3 regions of the Aquitalea aquatilis genome follow, and region 1 is predicted to be linked to each of the others. Evidence: predicted binding sites of a transcription regulator. Region 1 holds the regulator's gene; each other region holds the start of a gene.

Region 1 (9,523 bases):
CGTTTCACACGTCCAGCGTATCGTCGGCCAGCTCTTCGTCGTTCTCGGTAATTTCTACCTTGATGCCGACGGCGTCACGGATCTTGGCTTCGATTTCCTGGGCAATGGCCGGATTGGATTTCAGCCATTCGCGGGTATTGTCCTTGCCCTGGCCGATTTTCTGGCCGTTATAGGCATACCAGGCACCGGACTTGTCAACAAAGCCATGCTTGACGCCCAGCTCGATGATTTCGCCTTCGCGGCTGATGCCTTCGCCGTACAGGATGTCGAAATCAGCCTGGCGGAACGGCGGCGATACCTTGTTTTTCACGACCTTGACGCGGGTCTCGTTACCGATGACTTCGTCACCCTTCTTGATGCCGCCAACGCGACGGATGTCCAGGCGCACCGAGGCGTAGAACTTCAGCGCGTTACCACCGGTGGTGGTTTCCGGGTTGCCGAACATCACGCCGATCTTCATGCGGATCTGGTTGATGAAGATCACCAGGGTGTTGGTGCGCTTGATGTTGGCGGTCAGCTTGCGCAGGGCCTGGCTCATCAGGCGGGCTTGCAGGCCAACGTGGCTGTCGCCCATTTCGCCTTCGATTTCCGCCTTGGGGACCAGGGCAGCCACCGAGTCGATCACGATCACGTCCACGCCGCTGGAACGGACCAGCATGTCGCAGATTTCCAGTGCCTGCTCGCCGGTATCCGGCTGGGAAATCAGCAGGTCTTCCACCTTTACCCCCAGCTTCTGGGCGTAGATCGGGTCCAGTGCGTTTTCGGCATCGATATAGGCGCAGGTGCCGCCCAGCTTCTGTGCTTCGGCCACGGCCTGCAGACACAGCGTGGTTTTACCGGAAGATTCCGGGCCGTAGATTTCCACGACACGGCCACGCGGCAGACCGCCGATACCCAGCGCCAGGTCCAGGCCCAGCGAGCCGGTGGAAACCACCTGCAGGTTTTCATTGATCTGGTTGTCGCTCATCCGCATGATCGACCCCTTGCCGAACTGCTTTTCGATCTGGGCAAGGGCAGCCGCCAATGCGCGGCTCTTGTCTTCTGACGCCATGCTGTCTCCAATTGCGTGTAGTGGGACCAATAGATGGGGGATTATCGCACAAAGCCAAGAGCCGACAAATGCGAATGGCAGCTTGAAATGACGCCAACACGCGCAACATGGTATTGATGGAGAGGCTGGCCGGAATCGCCCGGTCAGGTAAAATGAGAGCATGATGAACGAGCGCGCACAACGTCTGCTGAAAACGCTGATCGAACGCTATATCGCCGATGGTCAGCCGGTGGGATCGAAAACCCTGTCCATGCTGTCTGGCATGGAGCTGTCGTCCGCGTCCATCCGCAACATTCTGGCCGATCTGGAAGGCATGGGGCTGATTGCCTCGCCGCACACTTCGGCCGGACGCATTCCCACGGCCAAGGGCTATCGCCTGTTTGTCGATCACCTGCTCACCATCCAGCCGCTGGAAGAACTGGCGATGCGCGAGCTGCAAAGCAGCCTGCAGCCGGACAGTCCGCAGCGCATTGCCCAGGCGGCGTCCACCCTGCTGTCCGACCTCACTCATTTTGCCGGGGTGGTGGTGACGCCGCAGCGTTCCGACGTGGCCTTCCGCCAGATCGAATTCCTGCGGCTGTCCGAGCGGCGCATCCTGATGATTCTGGTGACGCTGGATGGCGATGTGCAGAACCACTTGCTGTCCACCGAGCGCGATTACAGCCCCAGCGAGCTGATCGAAGCCGGCAATTTCATCAGCCAGCATTACGCCGGCCAGGGCCTGAGCGCCATTGCCAGCCTGGTGGCTACCGAACTGCGCGAACTGCAGGGCAATATCACCGAGCTGATGTCGGCCGCAGTACGTTTTGGCCAGAGTTCGCTGGGCAGCCCCAGTGATGCGGTGGTGATTGCCGGCGGCATGAATCTGCTGAATGTGCGCGACCTGTCGGAAGACCTGTCGCGCTTGCGTGAGCTGTTTGCCACTTTCGAGCGCAAGACCGAACTGTTGAAACTGCTCAACCAGGGCCAGGAAGCCCAGGGTGTGAACATTTTCATCGGCGAAGAGTCTGGTGTGATGACGCTGGACGAGTGTTCGGTGGTGACTGCGCCTTATCGCATCAACGGCCTGGTGGTCGGTACACTGGGTGTGGTCGGCCCCACCCGCATGGCCTATGAGCGGGTGATTCCCATCGTGGACATCACCGCCAGACTGGTCTCCAGCGCGCTCTCCTACTAAGCCGCCACGACGGCACCAAACGGAACCCCCTGATGAAACGATTGTTGATGGCTGCCGCCCTTGCCGGCGGCGTGATGTCTTCCCTGGCGCAAGCCGATGCAGCTTTTCTGGCCCGCCCCGATGTACAGCGCTATATCGACGAGCAGGTCGCCAGTGGCGTGTTCAATCGCCCGGAGCTGGAGGCGGTGTTTGCCAATGTGGAAATCAAGCCCAATATCATCGCCATTCTCGACAAGCCTTCCACTTCGCGGCCGTGGTATCAGTTCCGCTCCAGCTTTTATAACGAGCGCCTGCTGAAGAGCGGCGTGGCCTTCTGGCAGCAGCATGCCGCCGCCTTGCAGCGTGCCGAGCAGGTATACGGCGTGCCGCCGGAAATGGTGGTGGCCATTCTGGGCATCGAAACCAATTATGGTCGCAATACCGGTAGCTTCCGTCTGGCGGATGCGTTGTCCACCATCGCCTTCAACTACCCGCGCCGCGCCGAGTATTTCCGTGGCGAGCTGACCGAATTCCTCAAGCTGGCCAAGGAAGAGCGCATCGACCCGCTGTCGCTGAAAGGCTCTTACGCCGGGGCCATGGGCCTGCCGCAATTCATGCCGTCCAGCTTCCGCAAATGGGCGGTGGATTTTGATGGCAGCGGCCATCGCGATATCTGGAACAACGTCGACGATGCCATTGGCAGCGTGGCGCATTACTTCCAGCTGCAAGGCTGGCGTCATGGCGACGACGTGATCGTGCCGGCAGCCGTGCAACCCGGCGTGGATGTCAGTGTGCTGGTGGCCGACAAATTCAATCTGCACCTGACGGTGGGCGAACTCAAGGCACGTGGCGTGTTGCCGCAGGCCCAGGTGGCCGACCAGGTGCCCGCCGTGCTGGTGCCGCTGGAAACCGCGCCGGGTGTTACCGAGTACTGGCTGGGGCTGAACAATTTCTACGTCATCACCCGCTATAACAAGAGCACCTTGTATGCCAAGGTGGCACAGGAACTGGCCGCCGAACTGCGCCTGCGTTATCTGAATGCCCAGGCGCTGCAGGCGGCCCAGCCGGCCGCCACGGCAGCCGAGCCGACCCCGGCCCAGTAAGGCCGGGCCAGCCGGCAGGCGGCTCCAGCCAAAAGGAGTCGCCTTGCCGGCCAATTGCCATTAAAATCCGCCCCCATGAGCTATCAAGTCCTTGCCCGCAAGTGGCGCCCCAAACGCTTTGCCGATCTGGTCGGTCAGGAGCATGTGGTGCGCGCCCTCTCCAATGCCCTGAATGAAGAGCGGCTGCACCACGCCTATCTGCTGACCGGCACGCGCGGGGTGGGCAAGACCACCATCGCACGCATTCTGGCCAAGAGCCTCAACTGCGAAACCGGCACCACCGCCGAGCCTTGCGGCGAGTGTTCCGCCTGCCGCCAGATCGACGCCGGCCGCTTTGTCGACTTGCTGGAAATCGATGCCGCCTCCAATACCGGCATCGACAATATCCGCGAAGTGCTGGAAAACGCCCAGTACGCGCCCACTTCTGGCCGCTTCAAGGTCTACATCATCGACGAAGTGCACATGCTGTCGAAGAGTGCCTTCAACGCCATGCTGAAGACGCTGGAAGAGCCGCCGGCCCACGTCAAGTTCATCCTGGCTACCACCGATCCGCAAAAAGTGCCGGTCACGGTATTGTCGCGTTGCCTGCAGTTCTCGCTGCGCAATATGACGCCACAGCAGGTGGCAGGCCATCTGGCGCATGTGCTGGAAGTGGAGCAGCAAAGCTTCGAACCAGCCGCGCTGGCCTTGCTCGGCCGTGCCGCCGCCGGCTCGATGCGCGATGCACTGTCGCTGCTGGACCAGGCCATTGCCTATGGCATGGGCGAGGTGAAGGAAGAGGGCGTGCGCGCCATGCTGGGCGCGGTGGATCGCCGCTACCTGTTTGTCTTGCTGGATGCGCTGGCGGCAGGTGATGGCCCGCGTCTGATGGCCGAGGCCGAACAGCTGGCACAGCGCGGTATCGGTTTTGACAGCGTATTGGCCGAAATGGCCGTCTTGCTGCAGCAACTGGCCATGGCGCAGACCGTGCCCACCGCCATTGCCGATGACGAGCCAGAGCGCGAAGCGCTGTTTGCACTGGCCAGCCTGATCGCACCGCAAGATGTGCAGCTTTACTATCAGATCGCCATTCATGGCCGCAAGGATCTGGCACTGGCACCAGATGAGCACGCGGGCTTCAATATGACCCTGCTGCGCATGCTGGCCTTCCATCCGGCCCATGCCCAGCCCGACAGCGTGGCCGCGCCGCGCAGTAACGCTGCAGCGGCTGTCACCCGGCCGGCACCGGCAGCGATGCCGGCCCAGTCCGATGCCGGGGCTGACGGTTCGGCTGCTGCCCGCGCCTTGCTGGCTGGTCTGGGTAATCGCAAGCCAGCCAGCCGACCGGCTGCGCAAGAGCCTGCCGCGGCGGCTGACGCCGAACCCGAACCTGCCCCCGCACCGCTAGCCGCGCCGGCGCCACTGCCGTCTGTCGTTCCTGTTGCGCCAGTTGTGCCCGCCGAGCCAGTTGTGACTGCGCCAGCCCCGGCAGCCATTGCACAGCCCGCCCAGCTTGCCGTCGCAGAAGACGACGAGCGCGACGACGAGGATGAGGTCGAGCCTGACAACACCGCACCGTGGGACGAGGCCGAGGCGGAAGAGGCCATGCCGGCCTACGCCATGGCCGAAGAGGCGGTCACGGTGGATACAGCGCCTTATCAGTTTGATGGCGACTGGGGCGCGCTGGTCACCCTGCTGGGCACCCGCCTGGGCGCTTCGCGCATGCTGGCGCACAACGCCGTGCTCAAGGGCTGGAGCCAGTCGCGGCTGGAGCTGGCGGTGCCGGACAGCTTCCGCCACATGGCCACCCGCGATTATCAGGAAAAACTCAAGGCTGCGCTGGCCGAGCAGTTCGGTCAGCCGGTAGAGCTGGTGGTGACGATAGAGGAACTGGGGCTGGAAACACCGGCCATGCAGGGCGCTCGCCACCGCCAGGAACAATTGGCCCAGGCCCGGATTTGCCTGGAAAACGATCCGGTGATTCAGCAACTGGTGCGCGATATGGGCGCTACGCTGATCGCTGAAACGATTCAACCTGTTCAGGAGTTGTGAAATGTTCGGTAAAAACGGTATCGCTGGTCTGATGAAGCAAGCCCAGCAAATGCAGGAAAACATGAAGAAGGCCCAGGAAGAGCTGGCCACGGTGGAAGTGGAAGGCCAATCCGGTGCCGGCCTGGTGAAAATCGTCATGACCTGCGGCCACGATGTAAAGCGCGTGTCCATCGACGACAGCCTGCTGGACGATGCCAAGGAAGACAAGGAAATGCTGGAAGACCTGATCGCCGCCGCCGTGAACGACGCCGTGCGCAAGGTAGAAGCCACTTCCCAGGAAAAGATGTCCGGTTTCACCAATGGCCTGAATCTGCCGGCCGGTATGAAACTGCCCTTCTAATCCTGCCTGCACGGCCAGCTGCGTTGCGGCCCGGTCGTGACGCATGGTGGGGCTTGATGGCCCCGCAGACACCAGAGAGCCGCTATGGAGCAGGTATCGCACGGTCATTGCCTGTGTGGCGCGGTACGGTATCAGTGCCAGGGCCGGCCTCTTGGTGTGTCTTACTGCTATTGCAAGACCTGTCAGCTGGCCGCCGGTGCACCGGTTTATCTGGGGGCGCTGTTTGCCCGCCACGCCGTCAGCTGGCAAGGTGCGACCACGGCCTATCGCTCGTCACCACTGGGGTTGCGGCATTTCTGCCCGGTCTGTGGCAGCACCCTGTTTTATGAATGTACCGATGGCAGCCAGCGGCTGGAAATTACCGTCGCCACGCTGGAGCAGCCGGAGCAGCGGCCACCCGATTGCCATGAGTGGACGGACAGCGCCATTCCCTGGTTTCACCTCGACGATGCCTTGCCGCGTTATGCGCAGGGCGGGCCGGACTGAAGCCGGTTTACCTTCCCTTATCTTTTCCTGCCTGTTTGCCGATGAAAAACCCACCCGCGCTTGACCAGTTGATTGCCGCCTTCAAGGTATTACCCGGTGTCGGCCCCAAAACCGCCCAGCGCATGGCCTTCCATTTGCTGCAACGGGACAAGACCGGTGCCGACAAGCTGGCGCGGGCGCTGGACCGGGCCTTGACCAAGCTGACCCATTGCGAACGCTGCAATACCTTCAGTGAAACCCCGCTGTGCAGTATTTGCGCCGACCCGGAACGCCGGCCGGATCAACTATGCGTGGTGGAAATGCCGGCTGATCTGATGACGCTGGAGCAGGCCAAATGCTATCAGGGCCTGTATTTCGTGCTGATGGGCCGTATATCGCCGCTGGACAATATCGGCCCCAAGGATGTCAATCTGGACAAGTTGATGGTGCGGGCGCTGGATGACGTAGTGGAGGAGGTGGTGATTGCCACCAACTTTACTGCCGAGGGCGAAGTCACCGCCCACATGATTGCCGAGCTGCTGAAAGAGCGCGGCCCCAAGGTGTCACGCATCGCCCGTGGCATGCCGGTGGGCGGCGAGCTGGAATATGTCGACCTGAGCACGCTGGCGCAGGCGGTGTACGAACGCAAACCGGTGGCCGAGTAGCCGACCGGTTCAACTGGCCTGACGCAGCAGCTCGCCCAGCAGCGCGATGCCCTCGCGCTGGTGCAGCGGATCGAAAAAGCTGAAGTTCAGCCGCAATGCATTGGCCGGCCCGTGTTGCGGATAGAACAGCGTCGATGGCGCGTAGTGAATGCCTTGCTCGATGGCCATGGGCAAGAGCGCCGCACAATCCAGCCCCTCGGGCAGGATCACCCACTGAAAATAACCGCCTTCCGGCTGCAATAGCCGGCTGCCTGGCGGAAAACTCTCCCTGATCTGTTCCTGCATGGCATCGCGCCGGCTGCGCAAGCTGGCCCGCAGCCGTGTCAGCATGTCGCCGTGCTGGCCGGAAGCCAGCAGCCGCGCCAGTGCCATCTGGCTGGGCAGCGGCGTGCCGAGCGAGCTGCACAGTTTCAGCCCGCGCACGGTATTGCTCAGCCGCCCGGCAGCGATCCAGCCTACCCGGTAGCCGGGAGCCAGCGATTTGCTGAAGGACGAGCAGTGCAGCACCGTGCCGTGGCGGTCGTAAGCCTTTAACGGCGGTACGCCCTGCGCGCCGAAATACAGCTCGCGGTAGGTGTCGTCCTCGATGATGCAGACGCGGTGGCGCTCGGCCAGTGCCACCAGTGCGCGCTTTTGTGCTTCCGGCAGCAACAGACCAGTCGGGTGCTGGAAATTGGCCATCAGCACGATGCCGGCTGGGCGTTCTTCTTGCAGCAGGGCCTCCAGTGCGTCCAGATCCAGGCTGCCCTGCTCGGACAGCGCCAGTGGCAGCATGCTGATGCCCAGATGGCGCAACTGGTCCAGCGCCGCCGGAAAGGCCGGCGTCACCACCACCATGCTGTGGCTGCCAGAGGCGCTGACCGCCGCGCGCATGGCCAGCGTCAGCGCTTCCATGCCGCCGCAGGTAATCAGCAGTTCGTCGCCGGCCAGGGTAATGCCCTGGCTCAGATAATGCAGGCCCAGTTCGCGGCGCAAACCCTCGAAGCCTTCTATCGGCGTGCTGGACAGCGCGGCGCGGTAGTCTTGCAGCGCCCGGCTGAGGGCACGGTTCATCTGGGTGGTGTTGATCAGTGCCGGGTTGATGAAGGGGCAGCCCCAGGGCATGGGCAGGGCGGTGGTCAGGTGCTCCATGCGCAGCACGCCGTCGGTTGCCGGTTCGGCCGGGCGCAAGGAGGCTGCCGGTGTGCAGACGCGAAAACCGGAGCGCGGCAGTGCTTGCAGCAAGCCTTGCCTTTCCAGTTCGGCATAGGCGCGCTGGGCCGTGGTGAGGCTGACGCCGTGGTCCTGGCACAGCCGGCGCAGCGAGGGCAGGCGGTCGCCGGCGCGCAGCTGGCCCTGTTCGATGGCATGGCGGAACAATTGTGCCAGCTGCAGGGTTTTGCTCATGAATGAATGACTCGCATGGTGTGGGGCTCAGTCGCCGATAAAGCTGCTTTTTTCCTGCAGCACATGGCCGGGCTGGTCGAGCGAGCGGATGACAAAACGGATGTCATGCGCGCCCTTGGCAGCGTACTGCGGCTCCACCTGCACCCGCAAGCCTATGGTTTCGGTGGCGGTAGCCGCCAGTGCCACCGGCCGGTTGGCCGTCGCCAGCCGGATGCCCGGCAGGCCTTCCACGCTGATGACGAAGCGCTGTGGCAGCTCGCTGCTGTTGATCAGCCGCACACTGTAACTGTTTTCCAGCCAGCCATCGTCGGTTTCCCGCACCAGGGTGGCGCGGTCGCGCAGGATGTCTGCCTTGAACGGAATGCGGTTGAGAAAGCTCACCACGGACAGCACGCTGATGCCCAGCAGCAGGCTGCTGTAAAACAGCACACGCGGGCGACGCCAGGCCGGTTTGATGTCCGGCTGGCCTTCCAGTGCCGCGGCGCTGGTGTAGCGGATCAGCCCGCGTGGGGCATGCAGCTGGTCCATCACCTGATCGCAGGCATCGATGCAGGCGGCGCAGCCGATGCACTCGTATTGCAGGCCGTTGCGAATGTCGATGCCGGTGGGGCAAACCTGCACGCAGATGCCGCAGTCGATGCAGCCGCCGCCGGATTTGTCAGCCTGCTTGCCACGCGGTTCGCCGCGCTGGCCATCGTAGGAAATGATCAGCGTGTCGCGGTCGAACATGGCACCCTGGAAGCGGGCATAAGGGCACATATGCGTGCACACTTTTTCCCGCAGCAGCCCGGCCAGGGTGTAGGTGAAGACAGCATAAAACAGCAGCCAGAAGCTTTCCCACGGCCCCAGTTGCCCCTGCCACAGGCTACTGGCCAGCTCGGTGGCCGGGGTGAAGTAGGCAACCAGGGTAAAACCGGTCCACAGCGAAAACAGCAGCATCAGGCCGTGGGCCAGGCCCTTTTTCAGCAGTTTGCCCGCACTGTTGGGCGCGGCATCCAGCTTGCGCCTGGCCTTGTGGTCGCCCAATACCAGCCGCTCTATCCACAGCATGATCTGGGTGTAGACGGTTTGCGGACAGGAATAGCCGCACCACAGTCGCCCGGCTAGCGTGGTCCACCAGAACAAGCCCAGCGCGCACAGCACCAGCAAGGCTGCCAGATAAACAAAGTCTTGCGGCCAGAAACTGGCACCAAAGATGAAAAACTGGTGGCGATCCAGATCAAACAGCACCGCCTGGCGCTCATTCCAGCGCAGCCAGGGCAGGCCGAGGAAAACCAGCTGGGTAAGGATGACCAGCAACACCCGCAGGTTGTTGAAGCGGCCACT
Region 2 (9,523 bases), 1.8 Mb from region 1:
TCAAGGATTCGCTCAATGATCTGATCCACCCGCTGGAAAAGCCGCTGGATGTCAGCGGCAAGAAGCCTTTTGTCATCATGATGGCTGGGGTGAATGGTGCCGGGAAAACCACCTCGATTGGCAAGCTGGCCAAGTACTATCAGCAGCAAGGCAAGAGCGTGCTGCTGGCTGCTGGCGATACCTTCCGCGCAGCTGCGCGCGAACAGCTGATGGCCTGGGGCGAACGTAACAATGTCACCGTAATTGCCCAGCAAGGTGGCGACGCTGCTGCCGTGTGCTTTGATGCCATCCAGGCGGCTACCGCCCGTGGCATCGACATCGTACTGGCGGATACGGCGGGGCGCCTGCCGACCCAGCTGCATCTGATGGAAGAAATCAAAAAGGTAAAGCGCGTCATCCAGAAAGCGCTGCCGGATGCGCCACATGAAATCATCCTGGTGCTGGATGCCAACATCGGCCAGAACGCCATCAGCCAGGTCAAGGTATTCGATGACGCCCTGGGCCTGACCGGGCTGATTCTGACCAAGCTGGATGGCACCGCCAAGGGTGGTGTGATTGCCGCCATTGCCAAGCAGCGGCCGATTCCGCTACGGTTTGTCGGTGTGGGCGAAAGCATCGACGATCTGCGCCCGTTCAACAGCAAGGATTATGTCGACGCCCTGTTCGACTGATCGACACACTTTATAGAGACCCGCGCCGGTGATTGCTTGCCGGCGACACCTCACCCGGCAGGCCCTGGCGAATACGCTGGCCTGCAGCTCAGGATCAAGGGGAATGCAGCGCATGATTCAGTTCGACCAGGTCACCAAGCGTTATCCCGGTGGCAACGAAGCCCTGAAGAATCTTTCCTTTACCATCGACACTGGTGAAATGGCTTTTTTGGCCGGCCATTCCGGTGCCGGCAAATCTACCTTACTCAAGCTGGTGGCTGGCATCGAGCGCGCCAGCAGCGGCAGCGTGATTGTCAGCGGCCAGAATCTGTCCAAGCTGCGCAGCAGTCAGATTCCCTATGTGCGCCAGCATATCGGCATGGTATTCCAGGACCACAAGCTGCTGTTCGATCGCTCGGTCTTCGATAACGTTATGTTGCCGCTGGACATCATCGGCTTCGATCGACGTGATGCCGCACGCCGGGTGCGTGCCGCACTGGACAAGGTTGGCCTGCTGTCCAAAGAAAAATCCATGCCGATTCGCCTGTCTGGTGGCGAACAGCAACGTTTGTGCATTGCCCGCGCCGTGGTGCACCGCCCCAGCCTGCTGCTGGCAGATGAACCATCAGCCAACCTCGACCGCGCTTACGCGCTGGACATCATGGAGCTGTTCAAATCCTTCCATCAGGTTGGGGTGACCGTGGTGATTTCCGCCCATGACGAAACCCTGATGGAAGACTACGGACGTCGCATCATCCGGTTGAAAGAAGGGCAGTTCGCCGCATGAAACACTTTCTCTATCTGAACTGGCAAAGCGCCAGACAGGCGCTGGTGAAGATCCTGCGCCAACCGTTCGGCAGCCTGCTCACCTTGTTGATGCTATCCATCGCGCTGGCCCTGCCCTTGTCGCTTTATCTGACGGTAAGCAGCATCCAGGAATGGGCTGGCCGGCTCACCGCCACGCCACAGATCACCCTGTTCATGGAGCAATCAGCCGAGGAAGCCGACCTCGCCGCCGTCTCCAGCACCCTCACCAAACACCCACGCATTCAGAGTTACAGCTTCGTCGGCAAGAAGCAGGCGCTGTCCGATCTGGAAAAGCGCAACGGTCTGCCAGGACTGAGTGATGGTCTGACTGACAACCCGCTGCCAGACGCCTTTGTAGTCACCCCCAAGACGCTGGAACCCCACGAACTGGAAATGCTGCAAAAAGAACTATCCGGCCTGCCCATGGTGGAAACCGCCCAGTTCGATGCCCGCTGGGCCAAGCGCCTGTACGGCATGGTGGAGATGGGCAAACAGCTGACCTGGTTTCTCGGCGCGGCACTGGGCATTGCCCTGGTTCTGGTCACCCACAATGCGGTACGGATGCAGATTCTGGCCCGTCGCGATGAAATCGAAGTGGCCAAGCTGATTGGCGCGCCGGACAGCTTTATCCGTCGCCCCTTCATGTACCACGCCATGTGGCAGGGCCTGCTTGCCGGTCTGGCCGCATGGGGGCTGACCAGCTGGCTGGTAATGACGGCCAACCCCGCCATCCACGAATTTGCCCAGCTTTACAACGAAGCCGTGCAGTTACGCGGCCTCAGCGTTGTCGAGTTGCTTGTTGTGCTGGCCATTTCCGCCCTGCTGGCGATGCTGGGCGCCCGCCTGGCTTCCGACCATCACCTGCGGCAGATTCAACCTCGTTAACAATCATTCCCTTTCACTTCTGGCTGAATGTCGCTTATGGTGACATTCAGCCGATGTCGACCAGCAGAATATTCCCAGCGATTTTCCACTGAAAAAGCTATCAGCCCGATAGGAAAAATCATTGACGCTGGAACCTTTGCTTGCTAGCACTCTCAATATACGAGTGCTAACATAGCACTACCCAAGGAGGTAGTTACACTGATGACCACAACATTTGCCTTGCCCGTTCCGTCGTCCAGCGGCAGCCTGGAGCAATACATCCAGGCGGTGAACAGTGTTCCCATGCTGACCCCCGAACAGGAAACCGAGCTGGCCACCCGCTTCCAGCAAGACAATGATCTGGAAGCCGCTCGCCAGATGGTGCTGTCACATCTGCGCGTTGTCGTATCGATTTCGCGTGGTTATGCCGGCTACGGCCTGCAACAGGCCGACCTGATCCAGGAAGGCAATATCGGCCTGATGAAAGCGGTAAAACGCTTCGAGCCGGGCCGTGGCGTACGCCTGTTTTCCTTTGCCGTGCACTGGATCAAGGCTGAAATTCACGAATTCATCCTGCGCAACTGGCGCCTGGTGCGCATTGCCACCACCAAGCCGCAGCGCAAGCTGTTTTTCAATCTGCGCAGCATGAAGAGCAGTTTTTCTGCGCTGAGTGAAAACGAAGCCCGGCAAATCGCCGAAGACCTTGGCGTGAAGCCGGAAGAAGTGCGTGAAATGGAAACCCGCATGAGCGGGCAGGATATCGCGCTGATGGCCGACGATGGCGACGATGAAGGTTTTGCCCCCATCGACTGGCTGGCCGACGCCCATCACGAACCGACTCGTGCGCTGGAACGCAAAGCGTTCGACCATCTGCAAACCGAAGGCATCGAATACGCACTGGCATCGCTGGATGCCCGCAGCCGTCGCATTGTCGAAGCCCGCTGGCTGGCCGATGATGGCGGCGCCACCTTGCACGAGCTGGCTGCAGAGTTCGGGGTTTCTGCCGAGCGCATCCGCCAGATCGAGGCCAAGGCACTCGGCAAAATGAAAACTGCGCTGAGCGAAGGCGTCGTTATCGACAACTGATTGCCTGCTACTGCAATGAAAAAAGCCCGCGCCATTCAGCGCGGGCTTTTCAATTTTACAGCGACCGCTTATTCCCCTTCGCCACCGCGATACTTGGCTGGCAGGCGGTCAAACACCTGCTGTGCGATCTCGCGCAGCGGCTGCCACGCCGGGACTTCTTCATCAATACCGTCCAGATAATCCTTGGCATAAGTCGGGAATGAGGCCAGTGCCGTGCTCACCGTCGCCTTGGCTTCCGCCTCGCGTCCGGCCAGCGCCAGCATTTGTGCCTTTTTCATCATCACATCCGGGTAAGGGCGGAAAGCTGTCAGCCGCTCCTCCCACTGCAACTTGCGCGTCAGATTGTTCTTGTCGGCAACCAGATAGTCATCCAGCGTGCTCAGTGCATGGTAGGCAAACAGCGGGTGCTGCTCCATGATCTCGGCCAACCGCTGCTGTCGCTTGGCATCACGCGCCGGGTTATCCGTCTGGGTATAGAGCCCAACCAGCTCGTTATAGGTAGACCAGGTCACCACCGACATATAGCCGATGAACAGCATGCCCAGCATCCAGCACGCCCGCAGCATCCAGCCCGCGCGACCGGTACGCGCAGGAGACATCGAGGCAAACACCACCAGCATCGCCAGGAAATACAGATACCAGAGTGGGTACTCCAGCATGGAGTGAATCAGGGTGACCGCCATGCAGCCCAAGGCCAGCATCCCCTCAGCCTCGGCCTGCTCGCTGAAGAAAGGCCAGATCACCCAGGCAAAGCCACCCACCACCAGCAAGGTGATCGGCAGTCCCATTTCCACCAGCAATTGCAGAATCAGATTATGGCAATTGGTAAACAAACCGCTATTGAAACCGGCAGAAGCAAATTGCGGCAAAGGCTGCAAGCGCACACTTTCCGCTGCATATTGCGACCAGCCCACCCCCCACAGCGGGTGCGACTTGAAACTCAACCAGGCCTTGCCCATTTCCGCCAGCCGGCGCGAGCCCATATCATCGCCGTTGGCTGCCAGCCGCTCCACCCCCGAAGCGTTGCTCACCGTGGCATGTGTCAGCAAAGAGAGCAGATGATTCACCAGCGGCAAGGCAAACTGCGCCGCAAACACCACCACACAAGACAGCAGCATCGCCCACATCAAGCGGCGCGATACCGCAGACTGCATCCGCCAGTGCCACAAGCCACCCAGCAAGGTCAAGGCCAGCAGATACAGCAAGGTAGTACGCGATGCGGCATAGGCCAGCATCAGCCCCAGCCACAGCACCAGCAGCACCAACCAGCCACGCGCCAGGCGATCCACCGCAAACAGATACACTCCACTGACCACCGACCACATCAGGTAATGCGCATACTGGTTGCGCTGCCCGATATGGCCAAAGATATTGGTCGTCGGGTGGGCGCTGTCATAAAACAAGCCCAGGCTATTGGCCAAGCCCGTCAGTTGCGCCAGACCGATCAGCGACTGCACCAGCCCGCCGACAATGATGGCGCGCGCCAGCCACACCGCAAACTCGCGACTGCCAAAGGTCTGCTGCAGGCTATAAGACAAACCAGCCAGCAAAGCCACCACCAGCCAGGCCAGCGCGGTGGCATAAGTCATACCGGGAAACAGCGCATGGACCAGCTGCGGCTGCAGCGCCCACACGATGGCCAGCCACAGACACCACCAGCTGGCACGCGGCACCCGCTCGAACAGCATGCCGCTGGGCAACAGATAAACCGCTGCGGCCAGCATCAGCCACACCACATTCATCTCGCCAAACCACTGCGGCAATGGCACGAAATGGATACGGGAGGCAAAAGGCATGATGGCGATCAGGCAAAACGCCAGCAAGGCCAGACGGCGGGAAAAAGTTGGAAAAGACATGATGGAGTCTGGGGCTAAAAGCAAAGCATGGAGGATACCGCATGTAGCGCGGTGAAGACACCGCCAGCCAGAAGACTGGCAGTGTCGTTAACTACCTAGAACAAGGGCTTGCGGGTGGCCGGGGAGGCAACTGTCATGACTGCCGCGATACGGCCAGGATCGGTCTGAACACCATGATCGACATATGCCTTGGCCGCCTTGGAGGTAATCAGCTGCAATGGCTTCAGTTCATCTTTCTTCATCACGGCCAAACGGTAATCAAAATTGGGCGCATAATCTGGATAGTTGGCGATTGCCAGCTTTATCGTATGCTCGGCTTTGGCCATCTGCTTATCCAGTGCATACAAGACTGCCAATTTCAGTAGCACTTCAGGGTAGGGTCGGTATGCTGCCAATCGGGAAAAGTGCTGCAGCTTCAGATCCAGCTGCTCACGCGAGGGAATCAAATAATTGGCCAATACCATATCTGCATCATTAGTCCACAACGGATTTTTGCCAACATCAAACAAGGCTCCCATCCGCCGCACATTCTCTTGTGCATTTGGTGCTGGCAAGTCATAGGCGACCATTGTTTTAAAGGCTGCAATACCAGTCCCAAGATAAAGCAATGTCATTATCGCGACAACCAAACCCGCCACCCTGACAAATGATGGCCGCATCGAAATTGTTACTCTTGGCGCTGGCGCTAGCAAAAGAACAATCAAAAACATACTCAAAAATGGCAGATACCATAGCGGGTATTCAAACATGCTGTGCGCCAGGATCACGCCACCAATACCCAGCAACAGCAAGTTTTCCGCCGACTGCTGTCCTTTTCTAAAAAAACTGCCCAGTGCGTAGCCAAGTGTGGCAAATACAATCAGTACACCAACAATGCCGGTTTCAGCCAACAGCTGGAAAAACAGGTTATGGCAATGAACAAACAGCCAGCTCTCAGGATATTTCGGTAGACCACCAGTCAGCTCCATCTCCACCGACTGAGCGGGGAAACCTCCCCAACCAACGCCAAACCAGGGATGTTGCAGAAAAATTTCCCATGCTTTAGTCCACTCAATACGGCGACGAATACCAAAACCAGCAGAAAAGAAACGGTCTGCACCACTAACAACATGGATGGGAATACCGAGCCAGGCCAACAGTGCTGCAATCTGCTTACTAAATAATTGCGTCAATACTATCAAGACAACTGCGATCATCACAGCCCGGATCATTCGGCGGACTGTTTCAGCCTTATTCTGCCTTGACCAATACCATCCCAGCCCGGCAAAAATCAGCACATAAGCCCACACCAGACGTGCACCTGCACATGCTGACAGCCAAGCCAGAAGAAAAACGCTCCCGATGAAGAAAGACATACGCAATCGTCTTTTAGCATAAAGATAGCAGGCAGCCAGGATTCCCCAGCTTAAAAATTGGGCATACTGATTACGCTGCCCAATATTACCCATGATATTTGAATTTACCTCAGACTGATCAAATACCACATAGCCTTGAAATAAAGGAGCAAGACTCAACACCTGCAACAAGCCCAACACCACTTGCAGCATGGAAAAAATAAAAATGACTGTCGCCAGAATCAGCAAAAAATCTTCGCTGTTATTTTTATTGAAATGAATGGAGAACTGCAAACTCCAAAGAACAAGAAAGCCCAGTATTGCAATCAAGATTGTGAAATTCGCCAAATTATGACCAGTCATAGCCAGATAAATGGCAAAACACAAAAATGGTAGCAATACTGCAGAGATATTTAGTGAGGAATTATTCCGTGCTGGTAGGATAAATAGCATGGAAGTCGCCAAGAAAAACAAGCACGATGCATCCGACACCCAATCAGGCAGAGGCGCATAGCGCAGCCAGCTCAAAAAAGGCATGGTTACTGCCGCAGCAATTAATAAGCTGCCCATGGTTATCTTTTTAATCATCATAAAAAAAGGTGCTCTTTGCAGAGCACCTTCCCTAATTAATTACTCAATGATCAAAATCAGTTACCGTTGCGGCAGTTGGAAGGTACCCAGTTTGTTGGAAGGGTAGCTGCAGCACATTTCCACGAAATTGCACCACTTCCCGAACTAGGGCTCAAGGTCAAAGTATTAGCGGACCCGGTAGAGTCAACTAATGTGTTATAAGTCACGGTAATAACACCAGAGGTACCAACCACCACACTGGAAACAGCATTACCTGAAATAGATGTTGACAAACCTGCCGAAGCATTTGACGTCGGAAACTGGTTATTAGATGCGTAATATTCAGATACGGCAGTCTTGGCTGCAGATGCCAGCGACAAACCTTCCGTTACACGCGCACGCTTGGTGTAATCCTGGTAGGCCGGGATAGCGATGGCAGCCAGAATACCGATGATGGCAACAACGATCATCAGTTCGATCAAGGTAAAACCTTGCTGAATTTTGCTATTCATAACGTATTCCTCTTTATAAAGTTAACGACAACTCGATGGAAGGTACTGTGAAAATGTTGCACTGGCTTGACATGTCCACATGATTGAACCACTAGAAAGTTGTGGCATCATGGTTACGGTCAATCCAGACAATACCGTACTAGCATTAAAATTTACTACTATATTGCTGACTGACGATGCTGCCACTATATTGATTGAATCAATATATTTCGTTGCATAAGTGCTTGCCGACAAAATACCTGCTGACGCATTACTGGATGGCCAGCTATTATTACTGGTATAGCTATCCCAAACTGCAGACTTGATCGCATCGGCAGCCAGCAACCCTTCGGCTACCTTTGCTCGTATCGTGTAAGCCTGATACGCCGGTATGGCAATCGCGGCCAATATGCCGATGATGGCAACAACAATCATCAGTTCAATCAAAGTAAAACCATTATTGCCCCGCATGACCCTCTCCGTGGTATGCACTATCCATACCATGCAGAAAGCGTGCCAAGCGGCCCCATCCAGTAAATTCAGTCCGTCAGTACATCCCATAGCCCGCATTACGCGGCAGGATGTGACGTTTTTTGTCAGTTCGGGTGGTGCTTGCGGGCTGTGTTAGCATCCAGCCCATTCCCCATTCAGGAGTTTGCCGTGAGCAATCAGGACTGGCTGCAACGCAGCCGCCAGCATGTGTGGCATCCATGTACCCAGATGAAGCGCCATGAAACCTTGCCCATCATTCCCATCGCGCGCGCCGAGGGCGTGTGGCTGGAGGATTTCGAAGGCCGACGCTATCTGGATGCGGTCAGTTCCTGGTGGGTCAATCTGTTCGGCCATGGTAACCCCAGGATCAAGCAGGCAATCAAGGATCAACTGGATCAGGTAGAGCATGTCATTCTGGCCGGCTTTACCCACCAGCCAGTGATTGAGCTGTCCGAGCGGCTGTGCGCGCTGAGCGGCCAGGATCATGCGTTTTATGCCTCGGATGGTGCTAGTGCCACCGAAATCGCGCTGAAAATGAGCTTTCATTACTGGAAGAATGTCGGTCGTCCGGAGAAATGCCGCTTTATCAGTCTGGACAACAGCTATCACGGCGAAACTGCCGGTGCGCTGGCAGTGACCGATGTGCCACTGTTTTCCGCGACCTATGCGCCGCTGCTGAAACCCGGGGTACGTGTCCCCACCCCGGATGCGCGCCAGGCTGGCCCGGGGCAAAGTGCAGCCGATGTGGCAAGGCAGGCATTGCGCTCGTTGGAGAATGTGCTGGCCAAGAAAGCTGGTGAAATGGCGGCCATCATCGTCGAACCACTGGTGCAGGGCGCTGCCGGCATGGCCATGTACGATCCGGTTTACCTCACGGAGCTGCGCCGGCTGTGCGATCAGTATCAGATACACCTGATTGCCGACGAAATCGCGGTCGGCTTTGGCCGCACCGGCACTCTGTTTGCCTGTGAGCAGGCTGGGATCACGCCAGACTTTCTCTGTCTATCCAAGGGGATTACCGGCGGCTTCCTGCCCCTGTCCTGCGTGCTGACCAGCGATACGGTCTATCAGGCCTTCTATCACGATGAGGTGACGCGCGGCTTTCTGCATTCACACAGCTACACTGGCAATGCGCTGGCCTGCAGTGCGGCACTGGCAGTGCTGGATATCTTTGCCGATGAAGACATCATCGCCCGTAACCGCGAGCTGGCCGCAACCTTTAGCGCCATTCTGGCACCGCTGGCCGAGCGTGCCGACGTACGGCATTTCCGCCATACCGGCATGATCTGGGCCTTTGATGTCGACAGCCCCCGCTCGGACTTTGCACAAGCCTTTTTCTCAGCCATGCTTAAGCATGGTTGCCTGGTAAGGCC
Region 3 (9,523 bases), 770 kb from region 1:
CATCAGAGAGTCGGGTGTCACCCTCGGTGGCCGCCTGCTGGTACTGCGCGATATCTCACGCCAGCGTCTGGCCGAGGAGGCCTTGCATCAGGCCTATATGCAGCTGAAAACGCGTATCGACGAAATCGAGACCCTGCAAGACACCCTGCGCGAACAGGCCCTGCACGACCCGCTGACCGGCCTCTACAACAGACGCTATCTTGAGGAAACGCTAGGCCGGGAAATCAGCCGGGCCGAGCGGGAACAACAGCCACTGACTTTTGCCCTGATTGACCTGGACAATTTCAAAGGCGTCAACGACCGCTTCGGCCACATGGCCGGCGACCAGGTACTGTGCGCACTAGCCGACCTGCTGCGCCGCCATTGCCGTCAGGCTGATATCGTTTGCCGGCTGGGCGGCGAGGAATTTATCGTGGTATTGCCCGCGGCCGACCAGCGTAATGGCTGGATGCGCCTTGAACTGCTGCGCCGCCGTTTTTCCGATTTACGCTACAAGGTGGAAGGAGTGGAATTTTCTTCTACCTTCTCTTGTGGCATTGCCTGCTACCCCAGTGATGGCAATAGTTTTTCCAAGCTTTACCAGCTGGCCGACATGGCCTTGTACGATGCCAAGGCACAGGGCAAGAACCAAGTCAGGCTGCATGGCAATCCCCTGCAGGAAACCACGGGCATTCCGCTGCTACAGGCACAGATGGTGAGCAAGTAGCAATAAAAAAACCGGGAACGCGTCCCGGTTTTTCATGGTACATCTGCGGCCTTACTTGACGATACGCAAGCTGGGCCTGCCGCTGGGGCGGGGCACTGCCGGCTCATCCGTCTTGCCGTCTTCCGGCTCGGACTCACTGGCCACCACAGGAGCCAGCGCCGGCGCCTCGGGCGTACTACCCAACTCAACCTCGAAGCCCATGCCTTCGCCGGTTTCCCGGGCAAAAATCGACATCACATTGCCGACAGGCACCCAGATATCCCGTGATACTCCGGCAAAACGTGCGGAAAAAGACACCCATTCATTGTCGATGCGCAGATTCTGGGTGGCCCCAGCTGCAATATTCAACACGATTTCGTTGTTCTTCACGTACTCGCGCGGGACATCGGCGTGCTCGTCCACCCACACCACCAGAAACGGCGTATGGCCATTATCCGTACACCATTCATACAGGGCACGGATCATGTAAGGCTTGGTGCTGGCGCTCATGGTCATCCCTTACTTGCGCATGGCCTTTTCGGACGGGGTCAGCGAGTCAATGAAAGACTGGCGCTGGAAAATGCGTTCCGCGTACTTGAGGATGGGCGCAGCATGTTTGCCCAGGTCGATGTTGTAATGCTCCAGACGCCACATCAGCGGGGCAATGGCCACATCGATCATGGAGAAGTCATCACCCAGCATGAACTTTTGCTTGGCAAAAACCGGGGCGATGGTGGTCAGGCCGTCACGGATGGCTTCACGCGCCTTGGTCGCTTCCTTGCCGGTAGCGCCGGCTTCCAGCACTTTCACATTGCAGAACAGCTCGTTCTCGAAACGGTGCAGGAACAGACGGGCACGAGCGCGCATGACCGGATCAGCCGGCATCAGCTGCGGATGCGGGAAACGCTCGTCGATGTATTCGTTGATGATATTGGATTCGTGCAGGATCAGGTCGCGCTCTACCAGTACCGGCACTTCGTTGTAGGGATTCATCACAGCCAGGTCTTCCGGCTTGTTGTGAATGTCCACATCGATGATCTCGAAATCCATTCCCTTTTCATACAACACGATACGGCAACGTTGGCTGAAGGGGCAGGTAATTCCAGAATAAAGAGTCATCATGGCTAGCGGATATCCTTGACAGAGGCAATCATTTTCGATCGAAGCCGTGATTTTACCATTTTCAGGCAGGCAATTTCCACAACTACATCGCAAAGCCATGATTACAAAAGAAAAAAGGCGGAAAATTCCGCCTTTTTCATCATGCTACAGCAGTGCTTAATGCACGTCTTTCCAGTATTCCTTCTTCAGGAAGTAGGTCAGCGGCAATAGCAGCAGGCCGAGGAACATCAGCACGACATAACCAATCTGGTGACGCTTGACTTGTGTCGGCTCGCCGATGAAGACCAGGTAGTTGGTCAGGTCAGCCATACGCTTGTCAAACTCCACGGTATTGGCCTTGCCGTTTTCCAGCTTGGTCAGGCTACCTGCCTTGACCAGTTCGAGCTTGCGCTCTTCATGGCCAGCGGCGTTCTTCTCGGTCTTCAGCACCTGCTCGCCCTGCATTTCCCATAGCACGTGCGGCATGCCCACCTTGTCAAACATCAGGTTGTTCCAACCAGTAGGACGAGTCGGATCGCGATAGAAGCCGCGCAGATAGGCGTACAGGTAGTCGGCACCACGCGAACGCGCAATCAGCGACAGGTCCGGCGGAGCAGCACCCAGCCATACCTTGGCATCTTTCTTGTCCATGTTGACATTCATCTGGTCGCCGATCTTGGCACCATCCGGCAGCAAGTTGGCCTTGATCTGCTCTTCGGACAGGCCGATATCTTCCAGACGCTTGTAACGCATGGCACTGGCCGAGTGGCAGGACAGGCAGTAGTTGCTGAACAACTGTGCACCGCGCTGCAGACTTTCGGTGTCCTGAATGTCGATCGGGGCCTTTTCCAGCGTCGGGCCTTCATTGGCCAGAACGGTGCCGCTTACCGGCAACACCAGCGCCATGGCAGCGATCAGGTGGCGGATTTTGCTTTTCATATGTCCTTTCCCCTTGCTTACACGTTGGTGCCGAACAGATAGGCCGCGATGATCGTCACAGCCACCAGCACCAGGAACTGCAACTGGCGCTTGCCATTGGTCTCCGTCACGCGGGTCGGTACCGGTACCGAGCCGACATCGTTCTTGGTATAGAACGGCATACCCAGGAAGAAGGCAAAGTAGACGAAGGACAGAATTTGCGAAATCAGGGTACGACCAGCCGTCGGCGGCATGGCGCCCAGCATGCCCAGACCGATAAAGGCGATGATGAACAAGACCAGCATGAACTTGAACTTCGGACCGCGATAACGGATGGACTTGATCGGCGAACGATCCAGCCACGGCAGGAAGGCAATCACCACCACCGCAGCGCCCATGCCGATCACACCCCAAACCTGGGTACCCAGGAAGGACGGAATGGCACGCAGAATGGCGTAGAACGGGGTGAAGTACCATACCGGGGCGATATGCGGCGGGGTCTTCAGCGGGTCAGCCTGATCGAAGTTCGGATGCTCAAGGAAGTAGCCACCCATTTCCGGCAGGAAGAACACGATGGCGGAGAACACAATCAGGAACACAGCCACACCGAATACATCTTTCACGGTGTAGTAGGGATGGAAAGGAATGCCATCCAGCGGGATGCCCTTTTCGTCCTTCAGTTTCTTGATTTCAACGCCGTCAGGGTTGTTGGAACCCACTTCGTGCAGGGCAATCAGGTGAGCCACGACCAGTGCCAGCAGGACCAGCGGCACAGCGATCACGTGCAGGGCGAAGAAGCGGTTCAGCGTGGCATCAGATACCACGAAGTCACCACGAATCCACACCGACAGATCCGGGCCGATGACCGGAATGGAGCCGAACAGGTTCACAATCACCTGCGCACCCCAGAAGGACATCTGGCCCCAAGGCAGCAGATAACCCATGAAGGCCTCAGCCATCAGGCACAGGAAGATCAGGCAACCAAACACCCACACCAGTTCGCGCGGCTGCTTGTAGGAGCCGTAGATCAGGCCACGGAACATGTGCAGGTAAACCACCACGAAGAACATGGAGGCACCGGTGGAGTGCATGTAGCGGATGATCCAGCCACCTGCCACATCACGCATGATGTATTCCACCGAAGCGAACGCCACCGGAATGCCAGCACCGTTGAGGGTGCCATCCGGCTTGTAGTTCATGGTGAGGAAGATACCGGTCACGATCTGGATAACCAGCACCAGCATGGCCAGCGAGCCGAAGAAATACCAGAAATTGAAGTTCTTCGGTGCGTAGTACTCAGTAACGTGCTCTTTCAGCATCGACGACAGCGGGAAGCGGTCGTCAATCCAGTTCAGCAGCTTTTGTCCTTTGCTCATTTTTCCCCCTAAGCTTATTTGTCGTCGCCAATCAGCAGGCGGGTATCGGACAGATACTTATGCGGCGGGATTTCCAGGTTCTTTGGAGCCGGAACACCCTTGAATACGCGGGCAGCCAGGTCGAACTTGGAACCATGACACGGGCAGTAGAAGCCACCCAGCCATTCCGGGCCAAGATCGGCAGGTGCCAGATCAGGACGGAAGGTCGGCGAACAGCCCAGATGGGTACAGATACCCACGGCCACCAGCAGCTCAGGCTTGATGGAGCGGCCTTCGTTCTGGCAGTACTTGGGTTGTTGCTCTACTTCGGACTTGGGGTCCGCCAGCTTGGGGTCGTTCTTGGGCAGGTCAGCAATCTGCTGCTTGGTACGGGACAACAGCCATACCGGTTTGCCGCGCCACTCGACGTTGATCTTCTGGCCCGGCTCCAGCTTGCTGATATCCACCTCAACCGGTGCACCAGCCGCCTTTGCCCGTTCAGACGGGAAGAAACTCATCAGAAACGGCGTTGCCACCCCGGCAACGGCCACACCCCCAACAGCGCTGGTTGCTACCGTCAGAAACCGACGGCGCCCCGTATCGACTTGTTGTTCACTCATTACAGTCATCCTCAAACGTGGAAACCGAGCTCAAACTTCAAACCAGACGATTTTACCTGATTACCAGTAGGGACATGAAGCGCCTATGCAAATAAATTGAGCCCGGTTGGGTAGATTTGTCTAAACCGGATTGAAAAGATCGACAAATTCAACAGTTATGCCGGGTAAATGAGAAACCTTCTCGCCCAGTGCCTGTACGCCGTAGCGCTCTGTTACATGATGTCCGGCGGCGATGAAAGCCACGCCATACTCCTCGGCCAGATGGAAACATTGCTCCGAGACCTCGCCCGTGACAAAGGCATCAACCCCGAGCCGGATGGCCTCTTGAAAGAAGGACTGCGCCCCACCGGTACACCAGGCCAGCCGGCGTACTGGCCGCTCAGCCGGGCCCAGCAGCATCGCTTGCCGGCCCAGGCTAACGGAAATTTCCTCAGCCAGTTGCGCTGCAGTCGCGGCAGCCGGCCACCGGCCATGCCATAGCAAGCCCTGCTCACCGGCCTGGCCCTCGGCCTGCCAACCCAGCCGTCTGGCCAGGGTGGCGTTATTGCCCAACTCCAGATGCCCGTCCAGCGGTAAGTGATAAGCAATCAGGCTGATGTCATGCTGCAACAGTTTGGCCACTCGCGCACGCTTCATGCCAATCAGCCGGGCGTCTTCGCCCTTCCAGAAATAACCATGATGCACCAGAATGGCATCCGCCCGGCGGGCAATCGCCACATCAATCAGTGCTTGTGAGGCGGTCACACCCGTGATGATGTGCCGCACCTCTGCCCTGCCCTCGATTTGTAAACCATTGGGCGCGTAGTCCTGGTAGCGCCATGGCTCCAGCCATTCATCCATGCTGGCAAGCAGCTGCTGTAATTGCATCATGCATCCTTGCGAAATAGGCTGCTGCCTATTGTGCCAGAGAAGTCGGTCGCTCCCACCCTCGCACAGAAAAACAAAAAACCCCGCACAAGTGCGGGGTTTTTAGATTCAGCGAGGGCTGAAGCAGCTTACATCATGCCACCCATGCCACCCATGCCACCCATATCCGGCATGCCGCCAGCAGCCGGCTTGTCTTCCGGCAGTTCTGCGATCATGCAATCGGTAGTCAGCATCAGGCCAGCAACGGAAGCAGCGTGTTGCAGAGCAGAGCGGGTTACCTTGGCCGGATCCAGCACGCCCATTTCCAGCATGTCGCCGTATTCGCCGGTAGCTGCGTTGTAACCGAAGTTACCCTTGCCTTCCAGCACCTTGTTCACCACAACAGACGGCTCGTCGCCAGCGTTCTTGACGATCTGACGCAGCGGGGCTTCGATGGCCTTCAGTACGATCTTCACACCAGCGTCCTGATCGACGTTGTCGGTCTTCAGGCTGTCCAGAGTGGAGCGGGCACGCAGCAGAGCTACGCCACCACCAGCCACAACGCCTTCTTCTACAGCGGCGCGGGTAGCGTGCAGCGCGTCTTCAACGCGGGCCTTCTTCTCTTTCATTTCCACTTCAGTAGCGGCACCAACCTTGATCACGGCAACACCGCCGGCCAGTTTGGCCACGCGCTCTTGCAGTTTTTCGCGGTCGTAATCAGAAGAAGCTTCTTCGATCTGGCGACGGATCTCACCAACGCGAGCCTGGATGGCCTCAGCCTGACCAGCGCCGTCGATGATGATGGTGTTTTCCTTGCCCACTTCGATACGCTTGGCTTGGCCCAGCATGTCCAGAGTAGCCTTTTCCAGGGTCAGACCCAGCTCTTCGGCAATCACGGTACCGCCGGTCAGGATGGCGATATCCTGCAGCATGGCCTTGCGACGGTCGCCAAAGCCCGGAGCCTTGACTGCAACCACCTTCAGGATGCCACGAATGGTGTTGACCACCAGGGTAGCCAGCGCTTCGCCTTCAACATCTTCAGCGATGATCAGCAGCGGACGGCCGGACTTGGCTACTTGCTCCAGTACCGGCAGCAGGTCGCGTATATTGGAAACCTTCTTGTCGAACAGCAGAACAAACGGATTGTCCAGAGCGGCAATCTGCTTTTCCTGGTTGTTGATGAAGTACGGGGACAGGTAGCCGCGGTCAAACTGCATGCCTTCCACCACGTCCAGCTCGTTGTTCAGGCTCTTGCCGTCTTCAACGGTGATCACGCCTTCCTTGCCCACTTTTTCCATGGCGGTAGCGATGATTTCACCGATATCGGAATCGGAGTTGGCGGAGATGGAGCCAACCTGAGCGATTTCCTTGGTGGTGGCACACGGCTTGGCGATCTTGGCGATTTCACCAACCAGGGAGATCACAGCCTTGTCGATACCACGCTTCAGATCCATCGGGTTCATGCCGGCAGCAACGTACTTCATGCCTTCCTGCACGATAGCCTGAGCCAGTACGGTCGCAGTGGTGGTACCGTCGCCGGCCACGTCGGAAGTCTTGGAAGCCACTTCCTTCACCATCTGTGCGCCCATGTTTTCGAACTTGTCTTTCAGTTCGATTTCCTTGGCAACGGAAACGCCGTCCTTGGTGATGGTCGGCGCGCCAAAGGAGCGGTCCAGCACCACGTTGCGGCCTTTCGGGCCCAGAGTCACCTTGACAGCGTCAGCCAGAATATTGACGCCAATTACCATCTTGGCACGAGCGGAATCACCAAACTTTACGTCTTTTGCAGCCATTCTCAAATCTCCAGAATTCTATAGGGTCGTTTGAAGTCGGTATGGGTCGGAATTACTCGACGATGCCCATTACATCTTCCTCGCGCATCACGAGGACTTCATCACCGTCAACCTTGACGGACTGACCGGAGTACTTGCCGAAAATCACTTTATCGCCAACTTTCAGCTCCAGCGGACGGCGCTCGCCATTGTCCAGAACCTTGCCGTTACCGACAGCCAGCACCTCACCCATGTCGGGCTTTTCAGCGGCGGCCCCCGGCAGAACGATGCCGGAAGCAGTCTTTTCTTCAGCCTCAAGGCGCTTGATAACAACACGATCGTGCAGCGGACGAATTGCCATTGATCTCTCCTAAATACAAAGTGGCTGTTGAATGCAATGTGTACTGCCAGGATGGCAGCGCGGGGCAGGCTTTAGCACTCACCCCTGACGAGTGCTAATAATAGGGACGGGGTCGGGATGTTTCAAGAGGGGGACCGGCAAAAACTTGCCAGCCCCCCTGCTAACATCAGCTGAAAGTTCAGCGAGAGGAGTCGTCGCGCCGCAACACCATCCAGCGCGGAGTCTGGAAGCGGACGATCATGCGGTACAGACGAAGATAGGCCAGCACAAACAGCAAGGTCAGCAGCATCAGTAACCAGGTGCGATTCCAGAACAGCATGGCCGGCACCACCGAAAAAGAAGCGAGCACCCACAGATACGGTGAAGTCATGCTGTTGCGCTGGGTCAGATGACGGGCCTCTTTCGAGCCTACCATCCACAGCACCATGCGCTTATATATCATTTGATGCAGGTGCAAGGCATCTGGATAGCCCACCGCCCGGCCCTGCAAAAACTTGCGTCGATAAATAGAGAAAACCGTCTCGAATACCGGGTAAATCACACACAACAAGGGAAACCACGGCGACACGGCTGGATTACGCGCCACCAGCAGTACAGAAAGTTCAGCGATCATGAAGCCAATCAGATAAGCACCACCATCCCCGGCAAAAATCAACCCACGTGGAAAATTCCAGAATAAAAAGCCCAGAATGGCTCCCACCATGGCAAAACACACGCTCATCAACACAATGTCTTGCACCTTGAAGCAGACATAGGCGATGGCAAGAAAAATGAACACTGCCACCATACCCGATAGCCCGTTATAGCCGTCGATGATGTTAACGGCATGAGCCACTCCGCCCACGGCCACCATGGTCAATAGCAAGGATAGCCACCAGTAAGAAGCCAACAAATGATCCACACCCGGAATGGATAAGCGGGCCAGCCCGGCACCCAGCAGAAAATAGCCCAGCGCGGCCGCGACAAAAGTCGCCAGCAGACGTGGCAAGGGGCCGATTTTCTTGGTGAGGTCCTCAATGAAACCGGCCGCAAATGCCGGGAAAGCCGACAGCAACAACAGCAATACCCATACCGATGTATTCAGATAGCCTGACAGTGCGCAGCCAGCAATCAGGCCCAGCATGATGGGCAGGCCACCAATGCGCGGCACCGGCATGGCATGAAATTTCTGTACACCAGTGATATCTCCATCAGTGGAAAATCGAGCGTGCAGGTGAGCATAGCGGATCAACAGCAACGCCGAAAAAAATGAGACGAGCAACGCAAGCAAGAAAATCTGCAACATGGGGCATCAAGGCCTGAATGGAGATAAAAGCGGAATATACGGCTCAATGCAGTAAAGTCTCAAGGCTACGCGACGAGCAGATAACGATTCTGTCATATACTGTGGGCCTTGCCAGTGCAAAGTTGGCATGTACCAATTGTAAGCGACTTTACCATGGCCCTGTGCCAAGCAATAAACACTTAACTTTACTTGGAATTATCTTAACCTTACTTGGAATTATTACATGATATTGGTTACTGGCGGTGCCGGCTTCATCGGAGCCAACTTTGTTCTCGACTGGCTCAGCCAGCAAGACGAACCAGTCATCAACATTGACAAGCTGACTTACGCTGGCAATCTGCAAACCCTGTCCAGCCTGGAAAACGACCCGCGCCACCTGTTTGTACAGGGCGATATTGGCGACCGAGAGCTGGTCTGCCGACTGCTACAGCAGCACCAAGTTCGTGCAGTGATCAATTTCGCAGCGGAAAGCCATGTCGACCGTTCCATCCACGGCCCAGGTGACTTCATCCAGACCAATGTAGTGGGTACCTTCAACCTACTGGAGGCAGTGCGAGCTTACTGGAACACACTGGAAGGC

What was found. The regulator HrcA, encoded in region 1, represses chaperone genes, less so after heat shock. The targets are predictions, from matches to a motif close to ATTAGCACTCGNNNNNNNCGAGTGCTAAT.
Region 2: the regulator HrcA is predicted to act here: its motif matches at 2,485-2,513, upstream of rpoH (RNA polymerase sigma factor RpoH).
Region 3: the regulator HrcA is predicted to act here: its motif matches at 7,729-7,757, upstream of groES (co-chaperone GroES).

What each region holds. Positions count from the first base shown of each region.
Region 1 is NZ_CP039731.1:4,102,327-4,111,849, reverse strand. It holds gene recA (recombinase RecA) at 5-1,051, opposite strand; gene hrcA (heat-inducible transcriptional repressor HrcA) at 1,212-2,228, shown strand; gene mltB (lytic murein transglycosylase B) at 2,261-3,310, shown strand; gene dnaX (DNA polymerase III subunit gamma/tau) at 3,386-5,341, shown strand; gene FAZ30_RS19080 (YbaB/EbfC family nucleoid-associated protein) at 5,343-5,681, shown strand; gene FAZ30_RS19075 (GFA family protein) at 5,766-6,167, shown strand; gene recR (recombination mediator RecR) at 6,209-6,811, shown strand; gene FAZ30_RS19065 (aminotransferase-like domain-containing protein) at 6,821-8,197, opposite strand; gene ccoG (cytochrome c oxidase accessory protein CcoG) at 8,225-9,523, opposite strand, start outside.
Region 2 is NZ_CP039731.1:1,541,403-1,550,925, reverse strand. It holds gene ftsY (signal recognition particle-docking protein FtsY) at 1-671, shown strand, start outside; gene ftsE (cell division ATP-binding protein FtsE) at 784-1,437, shown strand; gene ftsX (permease-like cell division protein FtsX) at 1,434-2,342, shown strand; gene rpoH (RNA polymerase sigma factor RpoH) at 2,544-3,407, shown strand; gene FAZ30_RS07115 (PglL family O-oligosaccharyltransferase) at 3,476-5,263, opposite strand; gene FAZ30_RS07110 (PglL family O-oligosaccharyltransferase) at 5,359-7,188, opposite strand; gene FAZ30_RS07105 (pilin) at 7,245-7,679, opposite strand; gene FAZ30_RS07100 (pilin) at 7,701-8,129, opposite strand; gene FAZ30_RS07095 (adenosylmethionine--8-amino-7-oxononanoate transaminase) at 8,319-9,523, shown strand, end outside.
Region 3 is NZ_CP039731.1:509,300-518,822, forward strand. It holds gene FAZ30_RS02385 (histidine kinase N-terminal 7TM domain-containing diguanylate cyclase) at 1-706, shown strand, start outside; gene FAZ30_RS02390 (ClpXP protease specificity-enhancing factor) at 758-1,195, opposite strand; gene FAZ30_RS02395 (glutathione S-transferase N-terminal domain-containing protein) at 1,205-1,807, opposite strand; gene FAZ30_RS02400 (cytochrome c1) at 1,964-2,725, opposite strand; gene FAZ30_RS02405 (cytochrome b) at 2,743-4,080, opposite strand; gene petA (ubiquinol-cytochrome c reductase iron-sulfur subunit) at 4,095-4,679, opposite strand; gene FAZ30_RS02415 (Nif3-like dinuclear metal center hexameric protein) at 4,800-5,549, opposite strand; gene groL (chaperonin GroEL) at 5,675-7,318, opposite strand; gene groES (co-chaperone GroES) at 7,371-7,658, opposite strand; gene FAZ30_RS02430 (MraY family glycosyltransferase) at 7,837-8,814, opposite strand; gene rfbB (dTDP-glucose 4,6-dehydratase) at 9,167-9,523, shown strand, end outside.